4 regions of the Rossellomorea sp. NRS-1567 genome follow, and region 3 is predicted to be linked to each of the others. Evidence: riboswitches for the same ligand, from Rfam matches in the RefSeq annotation. Region 3 holds a riboswitch; each other region holds the start of a gene.
What was found. Region 3 has a riboswitch for S-adenosylmethionine ahead of metK (methionine adenosyltransferase). Riboswitches for the same ligand answer to the same signal wherever they lie in the genome.
Positions count from the first base shown of each region.

Region 1: another riboswitch for S-adenosylmethionine. It lies ahead of ACIFOD_RS08975 (homoserine dehydrogenase); the one in region 3 lies ahead of metK (methionine adenosyltransferase).
Region 2: another riboswitch for S-adenosylmethionine. It lies ahead of mtnK (S-methyl-5-thioribose kinase); the one in region 3 lies ahead of metK (methionine adenosyltransferase).
Region 4: another riboswitch for S-adenosylmethionine. It lies ahead of ACIFOD_RS06265 (methionine ABC transporter ATP-binding protein); the one in region 3 lies ahead of metK (methionine adenosyltransferase).

Region 1 covers NZ_JBITPL010000014.1:218,509-223,688, forward strand. Annotated here, with positions in the region: gene ACIFOD_RS08970 (DUF2254 domain-containing protein) at 1-574, opposite strand, end outside; SAM riboswitch class I at 880-990, shown strand; gene ACIFOD_RS08975 (homoserine dehydrogenase) at 1,141-2,388, shown strand; gene ACIFOD_RS08980 (aspartate kinase) at 2,440-3,630, shown strand; gene ACIFOD_RS08985 (L,D-transpeptidase family protein) at 3,706-4,200, opposite strand; gene ACIFOD_RS08990 (spore coat protein) at 4,313-4,951, opposite strand; gene ACIFOD_RS08995 (LysE family transporter) at 5,082-5,180, shown strand, end outside.
Region 2 covers NZ_JBITPL010000002.1:121,115-126,294, forward strand. Annotated here, with positions in the region: gene ACIFOD_RS02285 (pyridoxal phosphate-dependent aminotransferase) at 1-920, opposite strand, end outside; gene ACIFOD_RS02290 (carbon-nitrogen family hydrolase) at 1,043-1,825, shown strand; SAM riboswitch class I at 1,928-2,084, shown strand; gene mtnK (S-methyl-5-thioribose kinase) at 2,201-3,385, shown strand; gene mtnA (S-methyl-5-thioribose-1-phosphate isomerase) at 3,402-4,457, shown strand; gene ACIFOD_RS02305 (metalloregulator ArsR/SmtB family transcription factor) at 4,500-5,096, opposite strand.
Region 3 covers NZ_JBITPL010000011.1:43,604-48,783, forward strand. Annotated here, with positions in the region: gene ACIFOD_RS07205 (GNAT family N-acetyltransferase) at 1-377, opposite strand, end outside; gene ACIFOD_RS07210 (lmo0937 family membrane protein) at 615-764, shown strand; gene pckA (phosphoenolpyruvate carboxykinase (ATP)) at 825-2,414, opposite strand; SAM riboswitch class I at 2,740-2,884, shown strand; gene metK (methionine adenosyltransferase) at 3,096-4,298, shown strand; gene ACIFOD_RS07225 (gamma carbonic anhydrase) at 4,571-5,086, opposite strand; gene ACIFOD_RS07230 (alpha/beta fold hydrolase) at 5,171-5,180, shown strand, end outside.
Region 4 covers NZ_JBITPL010000010.1:118,747-123,926, reverse strand. Annotated here, with positions in the region: gene ACIFOD_RS06280 (MgtC/SapB family protein) at 1-47, shown strand, start outside; gene ACIFOD_RS06275 (glycerol-3-phosphate responsive antiterminator) at 92-661, opposite strand; gene ACIFOD_RS06270 (iron-containing alcohol dehydrogenase) at 1,066-2,238, opposite strand; SAM riboswitch class I at 2,755-2,859, shown strand; gene ACIFOD_RS06265 (methionine ABC transporter ATP-binding protein) at 2,979-4,004, shown strand; gene ACIFOD_RS06260 (methionine ABC transporter permease) at 3,994-4,656, shown strand; gene ACIFOD_RS06255 (MetQ/NlpA family ABC transporter substrate-binding protein) at 4,668-5,180, shown strand, end outside.

The DNA of each region.
Region 1 (5,180 bases), on a different contig from region 3:
TGGTTCGATGGGCTTCTAAGTCATGTTTCAGCGTTTGATTGATCATTACTTCAGAAACCTGCTTCATATTGTACGTAATATTGTGTACCTGCATCCAAGTAGACGCATGGTTAATGAAGAAGATAAAGGTTACAGAAGTAAGAAAAGCGAGTCCGATCGTCATGATCGGGGCAGCCACAAACAGTTCTTCCTTTGAATTTCCGATAAAAAGAAAGAGGAGCAGTACATATACAAAGCTGCCATTGAAAATTCCGAGGGCGTGCTGTGTTTGTTTGTCCGAAATGAAATCCAGGAGCATCCTGGGTGAAAATTGACCACTGAACATCGTGAGCACAACAAGCAGTGAATTCAAGGTGAAAGCACTGAGCGTCAGGATGGCCCCGATGAGTGTACTGACAAGCATGCGCGTAACAGATGCATCCATACTTAAGAAGTTAAAGGTATATTGAGAGATGTCAGCATACAGATCTAAATAGAGGGTGAGTGCTACAAGCAGTATGGAAAAACAAATATAAAAGAACGGCATATACCATATGGTCAGCCGAATCTCACGCATTCTCTGCCGTTTGGACATAAGCATATATTTTTTGATGGATAAGGGGAGCATTTTTTTCAGCATAATTGATCCGGTTCCTTTCAAATAAAGGGATATGGAATAGTTTTCCCTGCCAGAACAGGTTAAAACGTCTCTTTGCAAATTAGATTGATAAACTCCCAGACAGGGTGCGAATTTAAGTAAACCGATAGGGAATGATGCGGTCTGTAACATTAGAAAGAATTTTTCAAAAATACTAAAAATAGTATTGACGAAGGAATGAATCCCCTTTATAATCCAATTCATACTCAAATAGAAAGTAATACCAAAACGAAACATTATATCTCTTATCAAGAGCGGCGGAGGGATAGGCCCGATGAAGCCCGGCAACCTGCAGGATCAGACTGTAAAGGTGCCAATTCCTACAGATTCCATGTGGATCTGGAAGATAAGGGGAGGAGCATGATCATTTAGCCCTCTTCTTAAAAGAAGAGGGCTTTTCTGTATCCCTTTTTCTTTTCCGCTCATATCCCTCAAGTGGATCTTCAACTGAAATGAATCATTCTTACGTATAAAGTGAAAAGTCGATAAAAGGAGGCTGAATGATGTCAACGATTAATGTGGCACTTCTAGGGTTCGGAACAGTAGGGCAAGGGGTCTGTGAAGCAATCGATACTCATCAGGACAGATTGAAGGAAGTCCTGGGTAAAGAGGTGAAGGTTAGGGCGATCCTTATTAAAGATCCCACAAAAGAGCGGAGCATTGAACCATCCATCAACGTCACAACGGATTTCCAAGACATCCTGGATATCCCGGACCTGCACGTGATCTTTGAAGCGATCGTGGGGGAAGAGCCGAGCTATACGTATTTAACCGAAGCCATTGAGAAGGGGGTTCATATCGTCACGGCCAATAAAGCGATGTTTGCCAAATATGGTCCTGAGCTATTGGAGAAGGCGAAAAGGAAGGGGATATCGGTCGGATTTGAAGCGACGACAGCCGGGGGAATCCCGGTGATCGGCAGTATCAGGCAGCTTCTGAAGGTGAATGAGATCAGACAAATTCAAGGGATTCTGAATGGGACGTCCAACTTCATTTTATCTCAAATGAGAAAAAGAGGTCTTGCCTTTGATACAGCCTTAAAGATTTCTCAGGAGAAAGGATACGCTGAAGCCGATCCGACAAATGACATCGAAGGCCATGATGCGTTCTATAAATTGCTTATTTTAAGTCAAACAGCCTTTGGCAGACAGCCCGATTGGAAGAATATCCGACGTAAGGGGATATCCCACCTGACTGCAGAGTGGCTCCAGGCAGCGGAATCCTTTCGATTACGGTTTAAGCACATAGGTTCTCTCCGGCGGGATTCAGTCGACCATATTAAAGGTGCAGTAGAGCCCATCCTTGTCCATGACACCCATCCTTTTTACGGTGTGGAGGATGTGGAAAATGCCATATCTCTTAAGGGTAGTCTTGTAGGGAGGATTACCCTGCTTGGTCCGGGAGCTGGAAAATTGCCTACAGGCAGCGCCATGGTAGAGGATTTCCTGTCGTTGATAGAGAGGAAGTATACCGACTCTGCCGTAAGTACCGTGAATACGGAAGAGGTTCTTGTTGAGAGCAGCCACCAATGGGTCTTAAGAATCCGTGAAACTGATGAGTATCAAAACTGGCTTCCATCGTTCATTTTAAAGGATCGTATTCAGCTGGACGATTACTTGTACGTATTTGTTGAAGGCAGGAAAGAGACACTGGAATCGCTTCTTCAGACGCATAACCATATTCAAGCCGTTCCTATTTTAAAAGAAATTCCGTTGGAAAATGAAGTGAAGACTGGAGCTGCTGTTTCTTAGAAGAAATCTTTAAAAAATATGGTCTGATGGAAAGTAGGGGTATCATTGAGTATGATCGTTCAAAAGTTTGGTGGAACCTCTGTTGGTTCTACAGATCGAATCAAACGCATGGTCTTTCATGTCATGAAGGAAAGAGAAAAAGGTCATGATGTCGTCGTTGTGGTGTCAGCAATGAATAAAACGACTGATACACTCGTACGATTGGCAGGGGAACTTTCTTCAGATCCTAGTAAGAGAGAAATGGATATGCTCTTAAGTACCGGGGAGCAGGTGACGATCTCCCTTTTGACAATGGCCCTGCACCATAAGGGACTGGAAGCCGTATCCCTGACAGGCAGACAGGCGGGAATCCAAACCGATGGAGTATTTGGGAATGCCAAGATTACCTCGATCAATACCGATCGGATAAAATCGGAGTTATCAAAAGGACGAATCGTTGTGGTAGCCGGTTTTCAAGGGATCACGGATAAAGGAGAGGTGGCCACATTAGGCAGGGGTGGTTCGGATACGACGGCTGCCGCTCTTGCGGCCGCTTTAAAAGCGGATAGGTGTGATATTTATACGGATGTAGATGGGGTGTATACGTCGGATCCGCGAATCGTTCCCCGTGCAGCGAAAATTGACACCCTCTCCTATGATGAGATGCTGCGTTTAGCCACCATGGGAGCTGGTGTCCTGCATCCGAGAGCGATTAAACATGCGAAGGAACATCATGTGCCGCTTGTGGTTTGTTCCAGTTTGAATGAAGGAAGGGGTACCGTCATTAGCGGAAGAACACAGAGAAATGCCCCTATTGTCGGGGTAGCCTATCAGAAAGACATTTCTGTTCTGACAATGTTTGACTGTCAGGGTGGAGAGTCACTGATTCTGTATGATCTCGATTCCAATCATATTGAAACAGAAATCATTAAATACCAGGAAAATCTTGTTCTCATCGTTAAAGATCAGGATTTTCATGAGTTGAAAAGAATCGTTGGACAATATAACCAAGCTTACTCTCATACAGAAGAAAGAGAGGATCTATCTAAGGTATCCGTGATCGGGCAAATCAAATCAACACATGAGGTAAAAGAGAAGGTTACCAACGTCTTTCATGACTACCATATTGCAAAGGCGTCCATATGGGAATCCCCGGTAGGATTAAGTGCACTGGTTGATAGATATGATGTGGAAAAAGCAGCCAGGGTCCTTCATATGCACTTTGGTTTGGATTACGTGGAATCAAGGAGAGCTGTTTTGTGAAAGGATCGGAAGGTGGAACATTCTGTCTTTCACCACATGAAAAAAGTGTATAGGCACTCCTATACACTTTTTCACTTATGGACTGATCAAAACAGGCGTACCGATTGGAACGAGTCCCGCTAACTCCTCTACGTCTTTGTTATTCATTCGTATACATCCCCTGGACACGGCATTTCCAATCGAGCTTGGGTCATTGGTTCCATGAATCCCGTAGCTTTCTTTCGATAAACTCATCCACATCGTTCCAAAAGGTCCGCCGGGATTTGGTGCTTTGTTAATGATGATAAATTCCCCGATGGGAGTTTCAAAAAGTACTCTCCCCACTGCAATGGGATACTGCTTGATTTGAACCCCATCCTTGAACAAACGCAGCCACCGGTTGTTAACAGAGACCTGAATGCGGTAAGGGTTATTGGTTGTATCCGGAATCCCAGGTATCGTAATCGTTTGACCTGGATAGATCACATCCGGATCAATACCGGGATTGGCTTTAAGTATGGATGGGAACGGGGTCCTGTAATCTCTTGATATTTGACTGAGTGTTTCTCCCACCTTGACTGTGTGAATCAGCTCAAACACCTCCCAATTTCACTCTCCCTCTATCCTATGTGCGTGAGAGAAAGTCGTTCAAGAAGATGAGTAAGTGAAAAAACCTGCTCCTCTTAAAAAGAGGAGACAGGCGTTATTGAGGCATGTTTGGTTGTGGAACGGTTGTATAGCTTTGGAGCATAAGGGTCATATCCTGGTCGTTTAATTGAGGAACCTGATAATAGCCATGCTTATTTTGATAAAGGAAGATCTCATAGCTCATTTCAATGAAATTCGGGACGCTGTCAGCTACGACACGCCGTAATACAGGGTTTGTCATCTCAAGGGCCGTCATGGCAAGAAGCATGGCCAATGACTTGGTCTGTCCCAGCATATAAGCAGACAAGCCTTTATCGGAAAGGTCCTTGACCGATTGATTCGGCTTCTTAGGTGCTCCGGGCTTGATGCCGTATGTGGTGGTATTGGTTTGAGTCATTTTGTATTGCTGGGTTGGCACAGTTGGGTCATGTCCTGTCGAAAAGCTGCCGACAATCGTATTATACATAGTCGTGACGAAAGTTGACTGGCGCTTAAGTATACCTTTAAGTTCAGGATCCTGAATGTGCTGATCATACATTTGATACTGATCGAGCATGCTGATGATCCCGGCTATGATCTCATGGGCATCAAAAAGCTCATGGCCCCCGTGGTTTTTACTTTCAGTGTTCATCATATTCGGTGGCATCTGAGTTCCTGGTGGTGTCATATTCGATGGTTGTCCTTGGTTTTGCATCTTTTTTCCCTCCTTGAAAATAGCATCGATGATTAGAATATCCTTAAAAAGCACAATTATGTATTTTGGTTTAATACTTGGCAGCCTGTCCGAATACAATAGGAAGAAGTCAATTTGAAGGTGGTCGAAGATGAGTATATTCATAAGCTATATCATTTTGGGATTATCGCTTTCTGCCCCTATGGGACCGATTAATGCCGCTCAATTGGACAAGGGGATCCGATTCGGC
Region 2 (5,180 bases), on a different contig from region 3:
AATAGTTTTCTCCTTTCTTCGTATGTTGAAACCAGTGCATCTACACATTCCTGGGAACTTAAAAGGGCAGTGGTAGCCGCTTCTTGAATAGCACCGAACAGACTCACATATAAGTGATCTTGCAGGAGGTTGATCGCTTCTATGACACTTTTATTCCCTACTGCAAACCCCACTCTCCAACCAGCCATATTATACGTTTTCGATAATGTATAAATCTCAATCCCCACATCCTTTGCTCCATCTGTTTCCAAGAAGCTTATGGGCTTATTTCCATCAAACCCAATAGCTCCATAGGCAAAATCATGTACAACACATATATCATGCTGATTGGCAAGAGTGACTGTTTCTTCAAAGAATGATTTTGTGGCGATTGCTCCAGTAGGGTTATTAGGGTAGTTCAGAAACATTAGCTTCGCATTTTCCAGCTCATTACGGGAGTGTTCACGATAATCAGGCAGGAATCCATTCTCCTCTCGTAGTGGCATTTTAATCATACGAGCTTCTGCCAATGCTACCCCTGATAAATAATCGGGATAACCGGGATCGGGCACCAATACCCCATCACCAGGATTCAATAAACATTGAGGGATTTCAACTAACCCGGCTTTTCCTCCGAACAGAACGGCTACCTCTGTTTCCGGGTCTAATTCCACACCGTATTCACGCAGGTAGAAAGCCGCAATCGCCTCTTTAAAGGACGATAAGCCGCGAAATGGAGGATACTTATGATTGGACGGGGAAGCTGCTGCTTCTGTCAGTTTCTCCACAATATGTGGAGGAGTCGGTTGATCCGGATTTCCCTGGCCCAAATTAATGACATCATGTCCCTCTTTGACCACAGCATTCACTGTTTTTGCGAGGGATGCGAAAAATTGTTCAGGTAATAAATCTAATCGTTTTGCCTTACCAAAGGTTTTCATACACTCACCCACTACATTTTTTTGAAAATTAATTACTTTCAAATTCTAGTCACAAATGATATAACGGGAAATAAAGAATGTAAAGGATTAAATTCCAAAAAGTCATTAATGAGGTGAAAGAAATGATTCAAAAGATAGGTCTTGCTCAGATGGATATTGTGTTCGGACACCCAGAAGAAAACAAGAAAAAAGTAGAGAAATGGGTGAAAAAAGCAAGTGACGACGGCTGTGATACGGTTGTGCTCCCTGAGCTGTGGACGACTGGATATGACCTTACAAGAATGGATGAAATCGCTGATGAAGGAGCAAAGGATTCAACCTCCTTCCTGTCTGCCCTGTCAAAGAAATATTCCATTCACATTGTAGGTGGTTCTGTTGCACAGAAAACGCAGGATGGGGTGTCCAACACGCTTTTAGTTACGAATTCAAAAGGCGAGTTGGTGAAAAAGTATTCGAAACTTCACTTGTTTAAGCTGATGGATGAACATCATTATTTACTTCCTGGGCATGAAGATGGCATCTTCACCCTTCAAGACACAGAGATGGCGGGTTTGATTTGTTACGACATCCGTTTCCCGGAATGGTTCAGAAAACAAGTTCTACTAGGTGCCAAGGTTGTTTATGTCGTAGCAGAATGGCCGGCAGCACGAATTGATCACTGGCAGACCCTCTTAAGGGCAAGAGCGATTGAAAATCAATGCTTCGTGATCGCCTGCAACCGGGTGGGAAGCGACCCGAACAATGAATTTGGGGGTTGCTCCCTCATCATCGATCCCTGGGGAGAAATTCTTTCAAAGGGATCACAAACGGAAGAATTGGTTTCAGCTGAAATCAATTTACAGGAAGTAGATCGAGTCCGAAAACAGATTCCGATATTCCAGGATCGAAGACCGGATTTTTATTAGAAAGGTTATTTTTTCAAAAAAACGTTGACATGGAAAATACTTCGATGGTACTATTCAAATCAAATGAAACATTCTGAAAGTTTAATTAAATAGTTTACGCAACTCTTATCAAGAGCTGGCTGAGGGATTTGGCCCTATGAAGCCCAGCAACCGACCATAACACCGTTGTAAAACGGGGCGCAGCATGCGCCGGATTGAATGATCCAGTAAGGCACGGTGCTAATTCCAACAGAAAGATAGTCTTTCTGAGAGATAAGAGGCGACGAAGATACCTTCTTCAAGCCTCTTTCGAACATGGAAAGAGGCTTTTCTTATGCCAAGGAAAAGCCTCCACAACACAGTCTCAATGTGACTGTACTATAAGGAGGAACGACAATGGCGATTACGAAACTCAATACATATCAACCCCTTACTGAACAGTCGGCAACTGCGCTGGCGATTGGCTTAAGGATTTTTGCAGACGGCACTCTCTTAACGTGTGAAGAAATTGGAAACGGGAATTTAAATCTGGTCTTTCGTGTATTAGAACGGGAAACAGGTAAAGGAATCATCATCAAACAAGCCCTTCCATATGCAAAACTTGTAGGCGAAAGCTGGCCGTTGACAATCGAACGGGCAAGAATAGAAGCGAGTGCCCTTAAGCTTCAGCGATTATTTGTAGGGGATCTCGTTCCTGAAGTGTACTACTCTGATCCGACACTTGCGATTACAGTCATGGAAGATTTGAGCGCACTGACCATTGCCCGGGCTGGCCTTATCAAAGGGGAAAAGTATCCCCGGCTCTCCCATGACGTTGGAACATTTTTAGCTAATACCTTATATTTCACTTCTGATTATGCCCTTCATCCTTTTAAGAAAAAGGAATACGTGAAAGAATTTTCAAATCCTGAGCTGTGCAAAATCACAGAGGACCTTGTATTCACGGATCCATTCTTCAATAGTGAAACCAATGAATTTGAAGAAGAGCTTTCCCGGGACGTCCAACATTTATGGGATGATTTCACCTTGAAACTCGAAGTGGCCAAATTGAAAAAGAGCTTTCTTACTGAAGGAGAGGCCCTTCTTCATGGAGACCTTCATACGGGAAGCATCTTTGTAGATCAGAATCAAACTAAAGTGATTGATCCCGAGTTTGCCTTTTATGGACCGATTGGCTTTGATATCGGGCAGTTCATTGCCAACCTTATTTTCCAGGCCGTTTCAAAAACTGATGAGGAGGAAACGATTCTCTATCACATCGAGAATACGTGGAACGTCTTCTCCACTGCGTTCTCCCGCCATTGGAAAGAAAGCGGAGACGTCTACACGAAAGTGAATGGCTACCTTGAATATGTATTGGAGAAGAGCTTCCAGGACAGCATCGGCTTTGCAGGATGTGAATGCATCAGAAGAACGATTGGCCTCGCTCATGTTGAAGATTTGGATGCTATCCCGGATAAAGAACGAAGATTACAGGCAAAACGGACCTGCTTGAGACTCGGTAAGGAACTGATTATAAAACGAAAACAGATCCATTCGATCGAAGAGCTCCTATCCGTAATAAAGTTCCATTTTGAATAACCAAAGGGAGATTATCATGACACAAACATTGACCGTTCCAACTTCACTAGAGTGGCATGAAGATTATTTACTGATTCTTAATCAACAAAAATTGCCTAACATAGTGGAATACATTAAACTGACGACCATTGAAGAGTATTATGATGCGATTATCACACTAAAAGTGAGAGGTGCACCTGCCATTGGTCTCACGGCTGCTTACGGTTTAGCCCAATCTGCATGTCAGTATGAAGTGAAAACGTTAGAGGAATTCATCGATCTGTTTCAACGTGAGAAAAAACACCTCGCCGCTTCACGCCCTACAGCAGTCAACCTGGTTTGGGCTTTGAACCGGTTGGAAAAGGTATTAGAGAAAGTTTCTTCTGTTAATGAAGCGAAAACCAATCTACTCCATGCTGCTATCCAGCTTCATGCAGAAGACGAAGCAGTGTGCCGTCTTATAGGGGAAAATGGATTGAGTGTATTGAAGGATAAACAAATCGTAATGACCATCTGTAATGCCGGGTCCATTGCAACGAGTAAATACGGTACTGCATTGGCCCCTTTTCATTTAGGAAGAGAAAAAGGAAAAGCATTTCAGGTATATGCATGTGAGACACGGCCCGTTCTGCAGGGAGCCCGCCTGACCGCTTGGGAGTTACAGCAATCAGGAGTAGATGTCACCCTCATCACAGATAGCATGGCTGCCCATACAATGAAGGAAAAAGGTGTAGAGGCCGTCATTGTCGGGGCTGACCGGATTTCTGCCAACGGGGATACGGCAAATAAAATCGGAACGTCCATGCTTGCCATTTTGTGTAAACATTTCAATATACCCTTTTATGTCGCTGCTCCTTCTTCTACTTTCGATCTATCCAGCATAGACGGAAACGATATTCCCATAGAAGAGCGTAACCGGGAAGAGATCACAACGATCGACGGGACGTTGATCGCTCCAGAGAACGTTCATGTTTATAATCCTGCATTCGATGTTACACCTCATGAACTGATTACCGGCATCATCACGGAAAAAGGTGTCCTGTACCCTCGCTTCGAGGAAAGTATCCAACAAACCATAGGTATTGAACAATAGCGAAAAGAAGAGCTTCCTCCTGCTCTTCTTTTGGCTTTCACATTATTCCACTAATAACTTTGTCGACGCCCACATTTCCCTCGGATTCACTTCATAAATGCTATTTTCCCGGTACATAAACTGATGAATGATAAATTCTCTTCTTAAGGTTGCAAAGTCTTCATGAAATTGCTGAATATATTCGTTCAAATCTTTTTCCTTATATTTTTCTTCCACTTTTAATCCTTCCACCATATGCTCGAGGATGAATAATTTCTTTTTCTGTTGCGAAGGAATATTTTTAATTCGCCCATTTTTCTCCAGAAAATTATTCATCACCTTCTGCTTTTCTTTCATTCGTTTTTCTGTCATCACACTGTCCCCTTTCTCTTCATGAGCGAACTGATGAAGAACACTCCCATGATGACTCAGTACTTTTTTATTCAAATAGTAGTAAACCGTGTTCTTCTCTCTTCGTGAATAAACAAGATTGCACTCTTTGAGTTTCGTTAGATGATGGGATATTGTCGGGGCGGTGAGTCCAAGTTTTCCCGCAATGGCTCCTACATGCAAGCTTTCTGATGCCAGTAAATAGACAATCTTGATCCTGGTCGGGTCCCCCATCGTTTTATGAAAAGCTACCTGCTTACTTAATTGCAACAGGTCTCCCCCTTTATATTTAGATTAGTATCTAATTAGATACTAATCTAAATAGTGGAAAAAATCAATCACTAATAAAAAAAC
Region 3 (5,180 bases):
TCCATTGCTTCCGTGTTGTCACATTTCGCATAGTACATATGTCTTTTGGATTTAATTTCTCTGGATAAAAAGGGTTCGACTTGTTTCACAATCCTTTTTAAACCAGAAACGATGCTGTAGTCTTCGGTCCCATTGATGATTCCGGCAAACCCTTCTGCATCAAATTCACCCATGGAAAAAGGGATGAAGTTTTCTCTGTACTTAAGGAGGATTCCCCTCAAATTTCCTTCCGCGTCAAAGTCGCCCCAGATTTTCTGGAATTCCTGTTCATACCCGAAGGCTTCGATGTCCCCGATAATAAACAAATTCTCAGCCGGCTGCTGATGAATGAGTTGCTGGCAAATATCATGATCCTGTTCTGTAAGCTGTCTGATCATCATGTTCCCCTCCTGTAAATAATCATTATCATACCAAAATTAGAAATATTTAGTAAAGTATTATTTTTAGAGGAATTTCAATAATAGATGGTACAAGTGATGTAACTTGTATAAATTCAGTGGGACTAACAGAAATTATGAATAGCTACACTTTTTTTTGTGAAATACCATGCGTGGTTTTAAATTCATTAAAATAGGGAATCTTAGCATCAAACACAGTTATTAGGAGGGAAACTTATGCTTTGGACCATTATTGGAATTCTTTTAGTCCTTTGGTTACTTGGATTGATTTTTAAAATCGGAGGGGCCATCATCCATGTATTACTTGTTATTGCCATTGTTGTATTCTTATTTAACAGAATCACCGGGCGAAAGAAAGGGCTATAACCCCTTTATAATGTCAAAGGTCCGTCCCTCGATTCGAGGGACGGACCTTTGTTATATAGACTATTTAACGGCTGGGCCGCCTTTAAGTTCGATTTCAGATGGTACGTTTGAGAATTTCTTGAAGTTTTCGTTGAATTTGTGGGCAAGTTCTTTTGCCTTCACTTCATAGGCTGCTTCATTGGACCAGGTTCTCTTTGGTTGAAGCACTTCGTCAGGAACACCAGGAACGTGAACAGGGATGTTCAGACCAAAGATGTCGTCCGTTTCTGTTTCAACGTGAGTCAGTTCCCCTTCAAGAGCTGCTTGAATCATAGCACGAGTGTACGATAATTTCATGCGGTTACCAACACCGTATTCTCCACCGGTCCAACCAGTGTTCACTAAGAATACTTGTGCATTGTGCTCATCGATTTTCTTCCCAAGCATCTCGGCATAACGAGTGGCAGGGAGTGGCAGGAATGGTGAGCCAAAGCACGTCGAGAATGTGGCCTGTGGTGAAGTGATTCCGCGCTCAGTACCTGCAAGCTTCGATGTATAGCCGCTCAAGAAGTGGTACATTGCTTGTTCTTTCGTCAGTTTGCTGATTGGAGGCAATACCCCGAATGCATCTGCGGTTAAGAATACAATGGTATTTGGATGTCCTGCAACACTTGGTTCAACGATGTTTTCCATCGCTTGAAGAGGGTACGCAGCACGAGTATTTTCTGTTAATGTGTTATCCTCATAATCAGCGATGCGGGAATTGTCATCGAGAACCACATTTTCAAGGACAGAACCGAAACGGATCGCATCAAAGATCTGTGGCTCCTTTTCACGTGTCAGACCAATACACTTAGCGTAACAGCCGCCTTCAATATTGAATACACCGTTCGGGGACCATCCGTGCTCATCATCGCCGATTAGACGACGGTTCGGATCTGCGGACAATGTCGTTTTTCCTGTACCGGATAAACCGAAGAACAATGCCACATCTCCTTCGCGTCCGACATTTGAAGAACAGTGCATGGAAAGGATATCGGATTCTGGAAGCACATAGTTCATGACAGAGAAGATCGATTTCTTCATTTCTCCTGCATACTCAGTTCCGCCAATTAAGACAATTCTTCTTTCAAATGATACAATGATAAATGTTTCAGAGTGAGTTCCATCTTCTGCTGGATCTGCCTTGAAGTTCGGGGCAGAAACGACGGTGAATTCGGATTGATGACCCTTTAACTCTTCTTCAGAAGGGCGAATGAATAATTGATGAGCGAAAAGATTATGCCAAGCGAATTCGTTGATCACTTGAATCGGTAGTCTATGTTTTGGGTCAGCACCTGCGAACCCTTTGAATGAAAATACTTCTTCTTTTTCTTTTAAGTAATCTAATACTTTTGTATATAGTTTATCGAATGATTCTGAAGAGATTGGTTGATTGACAGAACCCCACTCAATCTTATCCTTCGTGGATGGTTCTTCTACAATGAATTTATCCTTAGGAGAGCGTCCTGTGTATTTACCAGTTTCTGCTCTGACTGCACCTGATGATGTTAAAACGCCTTCATTTCGTTGAAGGACTTTTTCAACTAATTGGGAAACAGATAATTGTTCCTGAATGTTTTGACCGTTAAGTAATTCTGTTAATTCATTAGACATGCTCACTGAATTCATTAGAACCCTTCCTTTATATAAATTTAATGATCTCGTTTACTTCACAAAAATAGTATAACACAATTGAACCATTAGTCTATACTATTTATTCATTTTTATAATGTGTCTTCATATTGTCACATTTTTTGTCCGAATATAGCTTGTATCTTCTTATATATATGAAGGAATTATCATAATGTTTAGCCTCATTGCCTAATTAGGTTATTTTATGAGGGCAAGATAGGTTGGAATCATGAAAAGAGTAAGCTTAAATGGTTAAACATGTCACTCGAAAAAAAGTTGACACCCTTTGTACGAAACGTTATCATAGTTCCTTGAACGGATACTCTTATCCTGAGCTGGTGGAGGGAGCAGACCCTATGAAACCCAGCAACCTGCTATATAGTGAATGGATCCTTTCTGTTTGAAATGATCTGATTAAGCGAAGGTGCTAAACTGAGGCAAGGTCTAAGAACCTTGAACGATAAGAGAGAAAAGGCGCGGCTATGATCTGAAACCTTTCCTCTAATGCTTTTTTCGAGGAAGGGTTTTTTCTGTTTATAGTGGATCAAATGCACATAATTCATGATTTTCTTATAAAAAATTCATGTTTACTTCATACTACTTAGGGAAATGAGTACCGTATCTGTTTAATGTTTTGTTAGATTAAAGTCTAACAATTATGCTTAAGGAGGAACCTTGATGTCAACTAAACGTCGTCTGTTTACATCTGAGTCCGTAACCGAAGGACATCCAGATAAAATTTGTGACCAAATCTCTGATTCAATTCTTGATGCAATTCTTACAAATGATCCGAATGCTCGTGTAGCATGTGAAACGTCTGTTACGACGGGTCTTGTTCTTGTTGCAGGTGAAATTACAACGAGTACGTATGTCGATATTCCAAAAATCGTTCGTGAAACGATCCGTGAAATTGGCTACACTCGTGCAAAATATGGCTTTGATGCCGAGACATGTGCTGTATTAACATCCATCGATGAGCAATCTGCTGATATCGCTCAAGGTGTAGATCAGGCACTTGAAGCTCGTGAAGGTCAAATGACGGATGAAGAAATCGATGCAATCGGTGCAGGTGACCAGGGGTTGATGTTTGGATTCGCTTGTAATGAAACGAAAGAGCTTATGCCTCTTCCGATTTCCCTTGCCCACAAAATTTCCCGTCGTCTGACTGAAGTTCGTAAAGAAGAAATCCTTCCTTACTTGCGTCCGGATGGAAAAACTCAAGTAACCGTTGAATATGATGAAAACGATAAGCCGGTTCGTATCGACACGATCGTTATCTCGACTCAGCATCACCCTGAAGTGACGCTTGAGCAAATCCAACGTAACTTAAAAGAATATGTCATCGATCCTGTTGTACCGAAAGAACTGATCGATGGAGAGACTAAATACTTCATCAACCCGACTGGTCGTTTCGTTATCGGTGGACCACAAGGTGATGCAGGGTTAACAGGACGCAAAATCATCGTTGACACATATGGCGGATACGCTCGTCACGGTGGCGGTGCATTCTCTGGTAAGGATGCAACGAAAGTGGACCGTTCTGCAGCCTATGCAGCACGTTATGTAGCGAAGAACATTGTGGCAGCAGGACTTGCTGAAAAATGTGAAGTTCAATTAGCGTATGCAATCGGTGTTGCTCAACCGGTATCCATCTCAGTTGATACATTTGGAACAGGTAAAGTTTCAGAAGACGTACTCATTGACGTTGTTCGCAATAACTTTGATCTGCGTCCTGCAGGAATCATCAAAATGCTGGACCTTCGTCGTCCGATCTACAAGCAGACAGCTGCTTACGGACACTTTGGCCGTACCGATATTGATCTTCCTTGGGAGCGTACAAACAAAGCGGAAGCATTAAAAGCGGAAGCGTTGAGCGAATAAGGAAAGATAGAGATAGAAGAGACCAACACTTTTTAGGGTGTTGGTCTTTTTAGTGATGGTGGATTGTAGTGAAATGAGATGTTTTGTGTATATCGGCATATAAATCTCATTTCGGCAGATAAAATGAAAAAACGGCAGATAAAATTGATTTTTGGCAGATAAATTTTGAAATTGGCAGACAACCATCAAGTTCATCAATTTTTTTACCAGTCACACATGAAAAAATTCCATGAGTAATCAAAGGCTGGTTGGGGTATCCCAAGTATAGGATATTAAAATGGTTTGATGCTTTTATAATATTGTCCTTTTTCTGCGTATTCTCTGGAAATGCGCTTCATTTCGCTAATATCATGTTCGTTTAACTCTCTCACTACTTTTGCCGGCCGGCCGAATGCCAGTGTGTTGGGAGGAATGACTTTCCCTTGTGGAACAAGGCTTCCTGCCCCAATAAATGCCCCTTCACCAATTTCAGCATTGTCGAGAATGATCGACCCCATGCCGATTAAAGCTTTTTTTCTGATTTTGCAGCTATGTAGAATCACTCCATGGCCTACGGTTACTTCATCTTCAAGAATAAGAGGGTTATTTGGACTCTGATGAAGAATGGAATTATCCTGTATATTTACTTTATTACCGATTTTCGTTGGAGCGACATCCCCTCTGATGACGGTGTTAAACCAGATGCTGGACTCTTCACCGACCTCCACATCCCCGGAGATGGTCACATGATCGGCAATGTATGCCGAGTGGGCGATGATTGGTTTTTTATCATAATATGGATAGAGCATTTTTTACTACCCCTTTCAATAATATTTACTATAATAATGGTAGCAGAATTCATTCACATAGAGAACTATTAAGGAGGAATTGCCATGTGGAAAT
Region 4 (5,180 bases), on a different contig from region 3:
GGAAAAAAAGAAAGACAGAGGATGTAGAAGAAAAGGTTGGAAGTTAAATAGAGATTGAGCTCATCTCCCATGGGGTGAGCTCTTTTTTTGGTTAAAATTCGAGATTCCACAGCTTAGGATCCCCAGAAGATATGGCGAGTGCACCGGCTCTTAGTCCATTCAGAATATCTTGCTTATTACTGATTAGGCCACCAGCGATGATTGGCAGCGTAGTCATGGTCGTCAGGTTATCAATCACGGACGGCATAAGACCAGGAAGGACTTCAATCGCATCCGGCTTGCAGTTATGGGCAATATCAATTCCTTTGACAAGGGCATTGCGGTCGATGAGAAAAAGGCGCTGAATCGTCATCAAGCCTTCTTCCTTCGCATACTTAATCAGGTTGCTCCTCGTTGTAATGATACCAGCCGGCTTCCAAATTTCTGCTATGTATTTAATGGCACTCTTCGTATTGGACAACCCATCGATGAAATCAATATGTATAAACGTGGTTTTACCGGCTTCCTTCAGCTTTTTCAAATACCCGTCCATCGTAATCAAATTGCCGGTAAGGATGAACACGATGTTGGCGTTTGACTGTATGGCCTTTTCCAAGTCTTTTTCTTCCTTAATGGAAGCGATGACTTGGGATTGGACGATGTCGATAATGTTTGGTTTCATATATTATGCCCCTTTGAAGAGTCTGAATATTGTTTCTTTTAGTATAGCATAAATATTTAATAGTTAAGAGGGGCTTATCCTCATATTGGGGTCAGACCCCATTCTCTAACGACCGTGCGATTGTCGAAGATCGGAAAGAAAAAAGAGGATGAGAAAGAAGAGAAGAAGGCAGGGATGTAAAGCAAGGGTTCCGTTTTCTGGTGCTCTTCATATAAGTGAATGAAGGCTGACCTGTGATTTGGCATGGGGCAGTTTTTGTGTGCAATCAGACCAGTCTTCCCTTAGTTGCTAGATACAGACTTTCACATGACTAGTAACACTTGGGGAAGAATCATGCTCACTAGTAAAAAGCAGAGCCCAGGGAATCCCCTAAGCTCTGCTTTACTTATTTGTTCAATTGATCTTTACGCTTTCACTAAAGATTCCTTGCCATAGAAAGCGGCTTTAAATAGCTCTTTCATTTGTTCTTGACTCGTCTCACGTGGATTGGTGCCTGTGCATGGATCTTCCATAGCATTTTTAGCCATTGTATCAACATGCTTGTTGAACTCTTCTTCGGATACACCGTAGTCCTGAAGGGTAGTGGCAAGACCGAGGTCTTTGTTCAATTGATAGATATATTCAACAAGAGAATCAGTCAATTCGGTATCGTTATTTCCTTTCAGATTCAGACGGCGGGCGATTTCAGCAAAGCGATCTTCCACGACCTCACGGTTAAACTGGATTACGTAAGGCAGGTAAATCGCATTGGCATAGCCATGCGGAATGCCGAACGTTGGACCACTTTTGTGGGCAAGGCTGTGCACGTTACCGAGTACAGCGTTGGCAAAGGCCATGCCTGCCATGGCTTGAATGGTGTGCATTTTCTTAGCGGCTTCCTGGTCGCCCTGATAAGAAGCAAGAAGGTTATCTTTGATCACTTCAGCTGCGCCTAGTGACAGGATATCCGTATACATGGTACGCGGTTTCGCTACATAAGCTTCGATTGAGTGCGTGAATGCGTCCATACCTGTATAAGCAGCAATGTGCTTCGGCAGTTCATTAATCATAACCGTATCGATAATGGCGACATCCGGCGTTAATTCGAAGTCAGCAACTGGATATTTCACGTTTGTGGTTTCATCGGCTAGAACAGAAAGGTTGGATACTTCCGAACCACTTCCGCTTGTCGTCGGAATACCGGCGAATTTCGCTTTATTGCGAAGACGCGGCAGCTCGAATGGCTTAATTGCATCTTCAAAAGCAAGGTCCGGGTGCTCATAATAGAGCCAAATCGCTTTGGCAGAATCCATCGCCGATCCTCCGCCGATGCCGATTATCCAATCCGGCTGGAACTCCTCCAGGTCTTTTGCTCCCTTTTTGACCATTTCAAAGGTCGGCTCTGTATTGAAGCCTTCCAGTACTTTTGTTTCTATATTGGCAGCTGCCAGGTGTTCCTGTACCTTGGTGAGGTTTCCGTTACGTTTAACAGAACCTCCTCCAATAACGAGTGCGGCTTTTTTACCTTCAAAAGACCGTAACACTTCAAGTGCATTCTCTTCGAAATAAATATCGCGTGGAATTGTAAAACGACTCATAGTAAAAATAGCCTCCTAAAGTTTCATTAATTGATTATCGTTTTTAGTGAAAAAATTACCCTTACCGTTCATCGGAGGGCAATGGAATGTAATATTCCCATTTCATGAATGTATAAAACATCATCGATTGCTCGCAAAGCATCTGGAAAGTTTAATAAAGGAGTTGTGGGAAGACAGAATTCACATACAATGAAAGGTGAAAATCACCATGTTACTTGCCCCAAACTTAAGATCTCTCCATACTTCATAAGGATGGTACTCAACTATAAGTCTCTTTATCAACCATTGCTCTTTTTTAGGTTGGGCAGAATAATGGAAATATTTGCTTCTATTAAATTAGTGAATTGAAACGAAAAGAATTTATTAGACCAGTTGAAGACTGGTTAAAGTGACCCTAGTTGATTAGTCCTCAGTCATACAATTTATTCAAAAACAGGATTGACAAACCAATTAGATTCCTTTACCATAACCCTAATGCTTAAACGCATTATAACTTTAACTTAATAAAGCAATATCTTCTTATCCAGAGAGGTGGAGGGACTGGCCCTGCGATACCTCGGCAACGGGTTCTTATGAATACCGTGCCAATTCCATCAAGTCATATGACTTGAAAGATGAGAAGAGTGGACATATACATATTTGTGCCTCTCTTCTTATGAAGGGAGGCACTTTTTATTTTCAGCCATGTCCTTCAAACACAGGCTTCAAGAAGAATACATAGCGAAAGGAGCAAGTCCTGTATGATCAGAGTTCAGAATGTTACGAAAGTATTCGAGACGAAGGATGGCCCATTCACCGCTTTGAAGAATGTTTCCTTCGAAGTGAAGAGGGGAGAGATTTATGGTGTGATCGGATTCAGCGGAGCGGGAAAAAGCACGCTTGTCCGCTGTCTCAACTTTTTAGAGAAACCATCATCGGGTGATATTTTCATAGAGGGGCGCAGCCTGAAAGATCAGTCGGCAATCGATCTGAGGAAAGAGCGGCACCGCATCGGGATGATTTTTCAGCATTTCAATCTGTTTCAATCCCGGACGGTGGCAGGGAATATCGCCTATCCTCTGAAACTTGCAAAATGGCCAAAAGAAAAGATCAGCGAGAGAGTAAAGGAGCTGCTCGTGTTTGTCGGACTTGAAGATAAAGCGAAGCATTATCCGGATCAACTGTCAGGAGGGCAGAAGCAAAGGGTGGGGATAGCAAGAGCCCTGGCGACATCGCCTTCGATTCTGCTTTGCGATGAAGCAACATCCGCACTTGATCCTCAGACGACGGAATCGATTCTGAACTTATTAAAGAGAATCAACGCTGAGTATGGCATTACGATTGTGATGATCACTCACGAAATGGGGGTCATCCGGGAAATCTGTGATAAGGTCGCTGTCATGGAAAATGGAGAAATCGTTGAAGAGGGAAGCGTCTTCGATATCTTCTCCAACCCGCAGACCCCGACGACGAAAAATTTTGTGAAGAGTGTCATGAATGATCAGCTGCCGGCATCGGTTCTCGACAAATTGAATGACAGCAAAGAAGGGCGCATCTGCCGCCTCATTTTCAAGGGGGATTCGACGGGCACGCCGATCCTTTCCGAAACGGCAAAGAAATTCGATGCCCACATCAATGTGTTATTCGGCCAGATCACGGAACTCCAGGGTAAGCCGTTCGGGAATCTCATCGTACAGATTATTGGCAGCAAGAATGAAACGGAAGAGATCTTGGATTATTGGAAGAACAGATTATTCGTAAGCGAGGTGGAGAAGCGTGCAAGTTAACTGGGAATTATTCTGGCCAAAGATTATAGAAGCGACATGGGATACCTTGGCGATGGTGTCATTCTCCCTCCTGTTTGCAACGTTGATTGGGCTTCCCCTCGGCATCATCGTCGTGGTTACGCGGAAGGGGCACTTACTTGAAAATAAAATCGTCTTTTCCACATTGAGCAGCATCGTCAACGTATTCCGTTCGATCCCGTTCATCATCTTGATGGTGGCCATCATCCCCTTTACAAGATTGGTAGTGGGCACATCGATCGGAACGGCGGCAGCGGTCGTGCCGCTTGTCGTATTTGCGGCACCGTATATTGCAAGACTGATAGAGAGCTCGCTCCTTGAAGTGGAACCGGGTGTCATTGAAGCGGCGGATTCCATGGGGGCCGGGCCGTGGCAGATCATCTTCGGGATACTCATTCCGGAAGCATTGAGTACATTGGTCCTGAATATTACGATTGCGACCATCGGCCTTGTCGGTGCATCGGCCATGGCCGGGGCAGTCGGAGGCGGTGGCCTCGGGGATCTGGCCATTGCTTACGGATATCAGCGATTTGAAACATCCGTCATGATCGTGACTGTCATCATTTTAATCGTGATGGTGCAGGGACTGCAGACAGCAGGGAATACATTATCAAAAATCATTAGGAGACGTTAGGAGAGAGGAATATGAAAAAATCAATCAGCCTGGCAAGTATCGCCATTCTATTAATCACCCTTATCTTGAGCGGCTGCTCGGGAGACAGTGCATCCGGCTCAGGTGAAAAAGAAGTCGTTAAAGTCGGAGTGAATGGATCTGGGGTGCCGATTTGGGAGTATATGAAGGAGAAAGCAGCGAAGGAAGGGATTGAAATCGAGATTGTGGAGTTTGCCGATTACGTGAGACCGAACCAGGCGCTGGCCGATGGGGATATCGACCTGAACGCCTTCCAGACGATTTCGTATTTTGATTCTTTCGTTGAAGAACATAATCTGGATCTTGTACCGATCGGCACGACGATCATCGCGCCGATGGGAATCTATTCGGAAACATATAAATCGGTAGAAGACTTACCGAAAGGCAGTAAAGTAGCCGTTCCTCAAGAGGCGACGAACCTTGGCCGTGCCCTTCTCCTACTGGAGGAAGCAGGTTTGATCGAACTGAAAGAAGGATTTGATCAGTCACAGGGTCTCGAAGCTATA